DNA from 2 places in the Paenibacillus sp. FSL R10-2778 genome. Region 1 is predicted to be linked to the other one. Evidence: a T-box and tRNA genes for the amino acid it is inferred to sense, from the RefSeq annotation. Region 1 holds a T-box; the other holds one or more tRNA genes.
What was found. A T-box is a leader RNA that pairs with one kind of tRNA and senses whether it is charged. The one in region 1 lies ahead of NST40_RS25005 (valine--tRNA ligase), so its partner is inferred to be a tRNA-Val.
Positions count from the first base shown of each region.

Region 1 (4,991 bases):
TACCATCCTTCTGTGCATTGATGGCAGCTTCGGCGAGGGGCTGCATCTTCACGAACCATTGTGTGGACAGGTAAGGCTCAACAACCGCTCCTGAACGTTCACTGTGTCCAACTTGATGCACATGATCTTCAATAGAGATCAGAACGCCTTGCTCCTTCAGATCCGCCGTGATGGCCTTACGGCATTCACTCCGGTCTTGACCTTTGTAAGGTCCTGCTTCTTCGTTCATCGTACCGCTCTCATCCATTACGTTGATCTGCGGCAAATTGTGCCGTTGACCTACCTCGAAGTCATTTGGATCATGAGCTGGCGTGATCTTAACCGCACCGCTACCAAACTCTTTATCTACATACTCGTCAGCGATAATTGGAATCTCCCGGCCGATAATCGGCAGGATCAGCGTTTTACCAATCAGATCTTTATAACGATCATCCTCAGGATGAACAGCAACTGCCGTATCACCCAACATCGTCTCCGGACGTGTGGTCGCTACAGTGATATGTCCACTGCCATCTTTAAGTGGGTAACGCAGGTGGTACAGATGACCGTTAACTTCCTTATATTCAACCTCGATATCCGACAACGCCGTACGAGCCGCCGGGTCCCAGTTGATGATACGTTTACCGCGATAGATCAAGCCTTTATTATAAAGCTTAACAAATACCTCGCGAACTCCCTTAGACAAACCCTCATCGAGGGTAAAACGCTCGCGGGAGTAGTCAAGGGAAAGTCCCATTTTTGCCCACTGCTCATGAATGGTGTTCGCGTATTTGTCTTTCCAATCCCACACCTGCTCCAGGAACTTCTCACGTCCGAGGTCATGTCTGGAAATCCCCTGCTCGCGCAGCTTCTGCTCTACCTTCGTTTGTGTTGCAATACCTGCGTGGTCCGTACCTGGCAACCAAAGCGTATCGAAGCCCTGCATCCGTTTAGTACGAATCAGGATATCCTGTAATGTGAAATCGAGCGCATGCCCGATGTGCAGCATTCCCGTTACGTTTGGCGGCGGGATCACAATACTATAGGCTTTAGCATCCGGACGCTGGCCTGCGCGGAAATATCCGCCCTCTGTCCAGTAGGAATACCATTTCTGTTCTGCTGCCTTCGGATCATACGTTGTTGGCATCTCGTTTTTAGATTCATTCGTAGCGGCAGCATCTGCCGCTGTTAGATGGTTTTGGTCAGCCATTCTCTGATACCTCCACTAGTTTACTTGTAGTTGCTTATAGTTGTTAATAAAGTTGCTGTATAGAGCGCACAGGTCTCTGAAAAAAACAAAAAGACCCCTCGTCTCAAAGGACGAAAGGTCATTCTTTCGCGGTACCACCTTTGTTTCGCGCCAATGAAAAATAAAACTACACTTCTTACCCTACGGATTCAGAAGCTTAGCGCGACACTCGTACAGATAACGGCTGCTACCGGCCACAACCTAACTTATCCTTCACAAATATGAAGATAAGCTCAGAAGGGCGACTCCGGGGCGACTTCGGGGGCTGTTTCCTACGGAATGTCACAGCACTTGCAATTCCGCTCTCTGAAGGGCTGACCGCCTACTCTTCCCGTTCCCAGTCTTTACTTAGATATTGCTTACTCCATAATACATTTTGAGCCCCCCCTAGTCAACCTGGATACGCCTTTGCAGCGGGACTTTAGGCTGAATTTCGACTTATTTCTTCTGAAGCATCCCTTCCAACAAAGAAACAGCAAAAATCCCGATCCTAATACCTGATCGGGATTCACCTATTCATGTGTGTACGCATCACGATTCGATTACGGGATGTACAACACTTGACCTTCCTCTACACTCTGCCCGGATAAGCGATTATACATTACCAGTTCCCGCGCACTTAGCTGATACTTCTCTGCTATGGTATCCAGTGTTTCTTCACGCTGCACAATACACAGCCGAACTTTGCGGAACATGTTAGCTCCATCCGCGCTGGCAATGAATCTGCTCTTCCATTCCGTATTATTGCCAACCTCTGGAACGTCCACTGCTGCAGATGTGTTTGCATCCGACTGCAGAGCTTCCTGCTCTTTACGGACACGACTGGAGCTTAGTAAAGAGGAGAAGGTGAGATGTTCTTTTTCCGGAATTTCTGCTTCTTTTTTGCTGCCCAAGGCGATCTTAAGATCTTGTTTCTCCTCATGAGAAGCCACACTCTCTTGTGAAACAAAAACTTCGTTCGCATTCTCATTAATCGGCGCAGTATTCTCTTCTTGCTTAGGAAGCGCATTATTAGCCTCATTTTCAGAAGCGAACACAGGGATATCCTGAATTGCATCTGCACTAACGGCTGGAACAGCGGTCTCTCTAGGAGTAAAATATTCCTCTGCCGACTGTTGGTTCTCTTCGCTCACATAGCTTGCTTGATTCAGCTGAGACACCTCAACCTCTTTGTTCTGGGCCTCGGCTTTAAACCAGTAATCGGATAAACCCGCTTTAGCATCCTCAACTTGGGACTCCAGACTATGTGTCCGTGCTTTAGCTCCCTTGTCCTTCTCCTGACCGGATGAGAAATTGACTACAGGGGACGTATGAGCGGCTCCACTTGAAACTAATGATTCTTCTGCTTCCTGTTCATTCGCTTCGGCATGCTCATGTTCTTCTACAGCAACCTGTGAGGCATCCTCACCAAAGGTCCACTGAGAATTTTCATAAAGTGCATCATTTTCCTGTTCTTGTAGCTCCGTAGTAGCTTCTACCCTGTCATCATTCACAGGAGAATAGGCGACTGTATACTCCTCTTGCTGCCAGGCTGGTTGAGGTTGAGGGTCCGCACCACCGATCCCCCGCAGCGATAATACGCCTGTTATATTCACAGTGCGCATCGTGAGCAGATCGATATCAAAATTCTCAATCTCTACCCCAATATCTTCAATCGAGCTGACGCGTGTAAGCGGAACAGTGATTTCCACGGGAATGGCATGCTCCAGACGTTGTGTTCGGTCATCTTCACTCCGGTAAAGCCCGGTAAGCAACAGCTGACCATATAACTCGGCACGATCCTCCCGCTGAATCACCTGAATTTCCGGAAGTAGTTCAACCTCCTCCAGCTCAGCTATTCCCGGAAGCTCTTCCGAAAGGTGAATGCGTTCGTAAATATCAAACCGCAAGCCGTGGGACTGATCAAACACGGGATATGTCCTCCTTCTTGGCATAATCTAACCCTGAGACAGGCCCAGAGCATAAGCCCAAAATGTTACTCCCCACATGTATATGCTTCAAACAGAGAGGCATGACAACTTTGGTAGTACTAACCGGACAGGATGCTAATAAATTTCATGAATTTAAGAGCTCACCAAACCTTCAGCCTGCTGATAGATGCACTACTTCGTAAGAACAAAGTATTATATGCTGCTTTTATTAATAAGACATGGATAGATGTTTTTTTTCTGAAAAAATAGAAAAAGAACAGCAGAACCAGCTTTTGCTGATTCTACTGTTCCTTAGCCACTTACGTATCTGTCAGGGTGCTTCAGACAGCAGCTCTCGCAGCTGCAGCATATCCTCCGGCCACGGATCGCTGACTTCCAGCTGTTCTCCGCTCCAAGGATGGCGGAAGGACAATGCCTCGCCATGCAGGGCATGGCGGCCGGCAGCGCTGGAAGCCCAAACCGGACCGCCATATAGTTCATCCCCATACAAGGGATGACCCATATGGCTGAGATGAACGCGAATCTGATGCGTCCGTCCAGTCTCCAGCTGCACATGCACCAGGCTTCCGCCATGCAGTGCCTCGCGCTCGATGATTCGCGTCACGGCAGATTGTCCGCCGAGCGAGACCCGTCTGCGCGCAGCGTGATGCCGATCGCGCCCAATCGGGGCATCGATCACCTTAAGCGCAGGCGGCACGATGCCTTCAACGATCGCGGCGTAGTGCCGCGAGATGCTTTTTTCACGCATATTCTCGTCCAGGACTAACTGTGCGAACTCATTTTTCGCATACATCACCGGACCCGTTGTATCTTTGTCCAAGCGGTGAATATGGCGCACAGCCACATTTTCGCCGGAAGTGATATAATGCGCAGCTACGAGGTGATCCAGAGTTACACCTGTTCCACTGCCATCGGGATGTACCGCCAGCCCAGCTGGTTTATGAGCTACCAGGCAAAAATCATCCTCATACAGCACCTCAAGCTCTTCCCATATCGGTTCAAGCCCCGCTTCACGATCGGGAAAAAGCGCCAGCCGAAGCCGGTCGCCTTTCCACTGAATGCCTCCCTCGCGGCGTAACCGCAGATGAAGTTTCTCGGGCATGCCTACAGTTTCTAACAGCCACTTGTCAATCGTTGCCTGCGTATCCTCGGCTCCAGTAATGATTTTGCCGGGTGTTACCTCCAGCCACTCTCCACGCCGGGTCCAAGCGCCACCACCGGTTCTTTCTCCGGCTCCGATGCTCAAAGGGCCTTCAGGGCATTATAATGGCCCTCAATGGTATCATCAATATCTTGTTCACTATGTGCAGCCGATATGAACATCCCCTCAAACTGTGAAGGTGGCACACTGATGCCTTGGTTTACCATATGACCAAAATAACGACGGAAAAGATCCGTGTCACTGGACTTAGCCGTTTCAAAATTGATTACAGGTCCTTCAGTAAAGAATGGGCAAACCATCGATCCCACCCGGTTGATAGTGAGCGGAATGCCAGTCTCAATTGAATTCTTTTTCAAACCCGCTTCCAGACGTGCACCCAATTGTTCCAGACGATCATATACTTCCGGGGTCAACAGCTTGAGCGTAGTATATCCGGCTGCCATCGCCAATGGATTACCACTAAGTGTGCCCGCCTGATAAATCGGTCCAGTAGGAGCGATTTGCTCCATGATCTCTCTTTTGCCGCCATAAGCACCCACTGGAAGTCCGCCGCCGATAACTTTGCCAAAACAAGTAATATCCGGAGTAATCCCGAACAAGCCTTGAGCACAGCCACGATTAACACGGAAGCCTGTCATAACCTCATCAAAAATAAGCAGCGAACCATTGT
Region 1 is NZ_CP151956.1:5,553,512-5,558,502, forward strand. Features, by position in the region: gene NST40_RS25005 (valine--tRNA ligase) at 1-1,189, opposite strand, end outside; T-box leader at 1,293-1,576, opposite strand; gene NST40_RS25010 (LysM peptidoglycan-binding domain-containing protein) at 1,771-3,138, opposite strand; gene NST40_RS25015 (RluA family pseudouridine synthase) at 3,470-4,405, opposite strand; gene hemL (glutamate-1-semialdehyde 2,1-aminomutase) at 4,402-4,991, opposite strand, start outside.

Region 2 (4,991 bases), 2.8 Mb from region 1:
AGCTTCAGAACCGAAGAGTTGATCAGGCTACAACGTTGAAGCAAGTCAAAGATATTCAAGCACAGATCAAGGCAGGCATGGATAGGCGAGATTGGAAATAGAGAAATGCATGAATTATTTCACCTATAACTCATCGGATCTAGCGAAGTTCATTTATTCAGGCGAGAAGTTTGAAGAATGAAAAAGACACTGGATTGTGAGGGTTAACCACCCTCTAAGTAGCAGAATAGCGAAACATATAGTTTAGCCCATAGAAATAAAGGATCAATAGAGCTACCGATCCAACAAACATCCAGATAATCACCTTTGTTCTACGATTCATTAAATCACCTCGATGTAATTTCCTGAATTATACCATAGGGGGTCATATCCAGTATGAGACAAAAAAGGGATACGGTGCGAATTTACCTTTTGGTGTCCACCGGAATCAATTAGCCACGTGGGACCCGAGTACCTGAAAGACAGGCTTCCTAATATTAAAATTGATCGTCATATCGCTTTTATCAAAAAAAACACTACGGTCTTGAAGTAGCACGGTGGGGAAGGCTGAGGAAGGGAGCGAAAAGGCATGACACAGACAAACATTTGCCCCCGAGAGGGGGCAGAGGCGGCTAAGCTCGATCCGGAATCGGCTGTGCCGAGATTTTTTGTGAATATCTTTTCGGTAAAGAGGTGTTAATTTACTGGTTTCAAAAAAAGAGGCTAGGAGAGTCTGTCTAGCCTTCTACGTTTGGAAGATGTGATAACAGTTGCTCTACTTAATACACAGTACGAAGATACAGATCATTAAATGAGTAGGAGTAACCCTCCTCTCCCAAAGGCTATGACGAAGTAGACGCAAACTATTCATTTAGTTGAGCAACGTGAAAATATAGTAAATAAAAAGCCTACACCATAAAAATGTAGGCCCACTCATTAAAAGTTACTCTGTTACTAATTTTGAGAAAATGCTTAAATCAATAAACTTTCCTTTGGACTTTTCGCACTTTCTCATTGTTCCTTCGAATGTATAGTTTAACTTTTGCAAAACTCTTATGGAATTATTGTTTTCGGGTTCGACTTTTGCTTCTATCCTGTTGAAATTTAAAGTATTGAACGCATAATCCATCAGAGATTGAATGGCCTCAGGAGCATATCCCTTGCCCCAATAATCTTTACCAATATCATATCCAATCTCTGCTTTAGCATTTGAAGAATCTATAGAATTATAACCGCAGGAACCAATTATGCGATTTGATTCTAACTCAATTACGGAATAACGAATAGCTTTGTTTTCCAAAGACAGGTTATTAAGAATTTTAATCATTTCTACTGCTTGGCTTTCCTCAGTGAAACTATTGATATTCATAAACTTTGTAACCTCTGGATCAGACCAAATGTTAAACAAACTAGCAGAGTCAGATAATTTCATTTTTCGTAATATTAGTCTTTCGGTTTGTATTTCTGTAATCAATATATTACCTCCATTATCTATTTATTTTGGGGTTAAGATATCGATATCTGCGCATAGTTCAGTCCCTTCAATATTTAATTCAACACTATTATAACGTAAGAGTTTTTTTATGTCACAGTACGAAGATACAGATCATTCAAGGAGTAGGAGTGTCCCTCCAAAGGTCATGACGAAGTAGCAGCCTATTGTGCATCAGGGAAGAGAAGGTCGTCGTTTTGATAATGAAATAATGTTTTTGTCCTTATCATCACCATGGTCTGCATTTTCTTCTATCTCTTTTTTCTCATCGTGAAACTCAACAGGAGATTGGGCCGTGATGTAGTCAAATGGAGTGTAATTATTATTTGGTAATTTTCTTGTAAGGATTACCTTTACAATGATGATTCCTAATGAAAGATAGAAAATCGCGCCTATTCCAGCCAACATGAACAGTACTAATCTCATTGTTAACACCGCCTTTGTTTGATTTTATAATCAAATGTTAATATTTACAAGATTCAGGCCGCTGCGTACTATTCATTCGACTGAGATTTGATGCACAGTAGGAATATACAGTGACAAAGAGGGTTAAAAGCTCTCCTCTCTTATAGAATCTGATGATCGGGGGTTTGCCCTAAAAGAACCGACAAGTACGATCGGTGGGAATATAGTAGCTACAGCATGGTGAGCGACGATAAGTGTCCTTGCTGCGGGGGAAGAGTGATTCATCGCATTTGGAACGAAGAATTGGATTGTGTAAAAACAGATGATAGATGTCTCTCCTCCGAATATCAACGTAACTGGTCATATGGGCACACCTTCACTTCTAGTTGGCAGATGGGACGGAGGATACCCGTATAGCACATCTAATTCAGAGGTCGAGGAGATAGAATAGGAATTCTCTCGGCAGGTCAGGTTAGTACGAACCCGCCGTAAGGATCAGAGACACGCAAGTATTTCCGCAGATTAGCATGGAGAGAACGCGCCAATAATCGGACATAGCCAATAAGGAGAGATAAACGAAATGGAAAAATAACCAAAGTTCAAGAAATCAGGACTGAAACCGGAAGACAAATTAATCATGCATACATGATACGAAGCTTGGAAGGAAGTAAACAAGGATAAGGTATGGACGGTGAAATCGGAACCGTGGGACTTGCATCAGAGGTAGTGTTGCTGGAAGGTTTTTAATGGCGGGTTTGCGACTGAATATCTGAAGAAGGCAGAGGGTTAACCACCCTCTCCTATATAAAGGAGAGGACAAATAACCAGTATGTATAGAAAGAACAATTACGCAAACAAGTTGCTCAGCGTCAGGGGTTGTACAAATGCAGATATTATAATCGGGGGATGCCGGGTGACCTCAAACGATTGATGACGAGATAAATTAAACCCAACCAAGGGAGGAAAATTGTCAGTATGACAGCAATAACAATCTTCCATATTTCGGATTTCTTTTTCCACATAACTCTAGCAACAAAAATTGGAACAAGTATACGTAGTGCATATATTCCAATACCAATGAGTATATATTCCATTTCAAATTCTCCTTATGTATTATTTATTCTCTTTTTACTATCGGTTGGAAAATAAATCATTATTAACATCGCTTCAATTTATTTGAAAATACAATGAAGAAATGAGGCAAAACCATGAAATCGATAACCATCATGCAACCGTGGGCAACACTTATAGCATTAGGGGAAAAGATATATGGAACGTGTAGCTAGTCCACAAAGCACCGCTATATATGTTGCTTCAATTATCGCACTAGCTGCAGTCGTTATTTTTTTATAAAATCCAAATTTGAGAGGAGCAATTATGAATAAAAATTCAAATAGCAGCACACTTCAATAAGCAAACTAAGGAATCTAAAAAGGAACTTGTATAGTTCCACGTTAAAGGCGATGACGAGATCAGTGGAAGTTAAGGTGGTTGAATAAACACATAAGACTACTTCTAATTATCCCTCTGTACTCACAGCGAAGGAAATCCAACAAATACTTGGTAAGGTGAACTTCAAACCTATGAACTATTAAACTCGGGTCAATTTCATATCGTGCGGGTCGGAAAGACGATAAAAGTATCCAAGGATGTATTTCTAAAACGGTTACAGGGGGTAAAAAAAGTGGTGCCGATAATGGCACCACTTTGCTTTTTCTTACAACCTATAAATCTCTGAACAAAAGAAAAAGCCTTATATAATAAGGCTTTTTCAGTATAGGACGGATGGGGTTCGAACCCATGACCCCTACCCTGTCAAGATAGTGCTCTCCCGCTGAGCTACCGTCCTGCGACGAAATTTATAATACCATACGATAGAGTAGGATGGCAATTCTTTTTTATAATCAATATAGATGTAGAGTTGTATTTACTTCTTAATTTTCTCCGATTAAGTAGTTAAATAGCTAGAAAGGGGATGACCGTTCATCCCCCTGCACCGAGTCAGATAAAAAACGGGAGTAGAAATAGACTGCTTATTCCGAAAAAAGGGATACGGCGTGGATAGAAGCGGCGTCTTGGGTAAAAGCCGGGCTGGAACCCGAATTGTCTATAGTTCGACTGCTCGGCAGGCATTCCGTTCATACGATCGACCATTTCATTGCTGGGAACCGCAAGGGTGATATAGTTCTGATCCACGTGAGCGATGAAGCCGTCAAAGGATTGACCATCAGTCGTTACTATACCTACATATTTATTCATGCAATTCCAAGCGACCTGTTGATGAAAATTTGTATTTGATTCCATGGATATCCTCCTCGAATGTTTCAATCCTGATAACAGTCTATGGTCCTTAGCCTACAACGTTCACGGCGTTTGCCTATATGTAGGAAGGTTAATTTTCAGGGATAATCACTGAGGAGGATTCGATTAGTTCTTTAATCAATACACATGCTTGTGCTGTACTTTCTAATCAACATTATTCTTGGAGTTATTGGAATGAGCTTCAATGGAGTAGATAACTTCTTTTTTGCCAGTAAGCGGAGAGTCATTTATAAAATACAATTTGTCACCGCTCCGTTTTACGAATTTCAAAGTATCTCCTTTAAAAGGAACATCGTTATTTTCCGCATATTCCTGATCCTTTGCTGTGAGTAGCTCCTTATACAAAAGGGTTCGCTCGCCTGTTTGGCGGTCGATTAAGGTTAGCAATCCATTCTGATTTCCACGAAGCAGTATGATTTCTTTATCAATGCTTTCTACATAGTAAGCATCTTCCTCGCCACCCAGCTTTACAAGATCAAGAGTATCTATTACATTGCCTGTGCCGTCTTGGATGAAACGTAAGGTATTACCATCATGCAAGATGAGGTTGCCATCATAAGGTTTGAAATCCGCATCTCCTCTGAACTGGTAAGCGAATGTGGCCTTGCGTAGTAATGCACCATTTTTGAATATGAGTGTGATTTCGCGTGTATTAATATGAGGCTCTCCATAGGAATCAATAATCTTAATGACTAGCAGACCCCCCGCCGTTTTCTCGATCTTCATTCCTGCCCAGTCAAAGTTTGTTTGGAGTGAAGTGAGTTTTATCACCGTATCCTTGCCTTGTGAGACA
Region 2 is NZ_CP151956.1:2,733,221-2,738,211, forward strand. Features, by position in the region: gene NST40_RS11950 (GNAT family protein) at 923-1,453, opposite strand; gene NST40_RS11955 (DUF3951 domain-containing protein) at 1,646-1,897, opposite strand; tRNA gene NST40_RS11960 (tRNA-Val) at 3,654-3,725, opposite strand; gene NST40_RS11965 (hypothetical protein) at 3,878-4,180, opposite strand; gene NST40_RS11970 (copper amine oxidase N-terminal domain-containing protein) at 4,343-4,991, opposite strand, start outside.
Region 2: it encodes a tRNA-Val, which carries the amino acid that the T-box ahead of NST40_RS25005 (valine--tRNA ligase) is inferred to sense. The anticodon was not compared.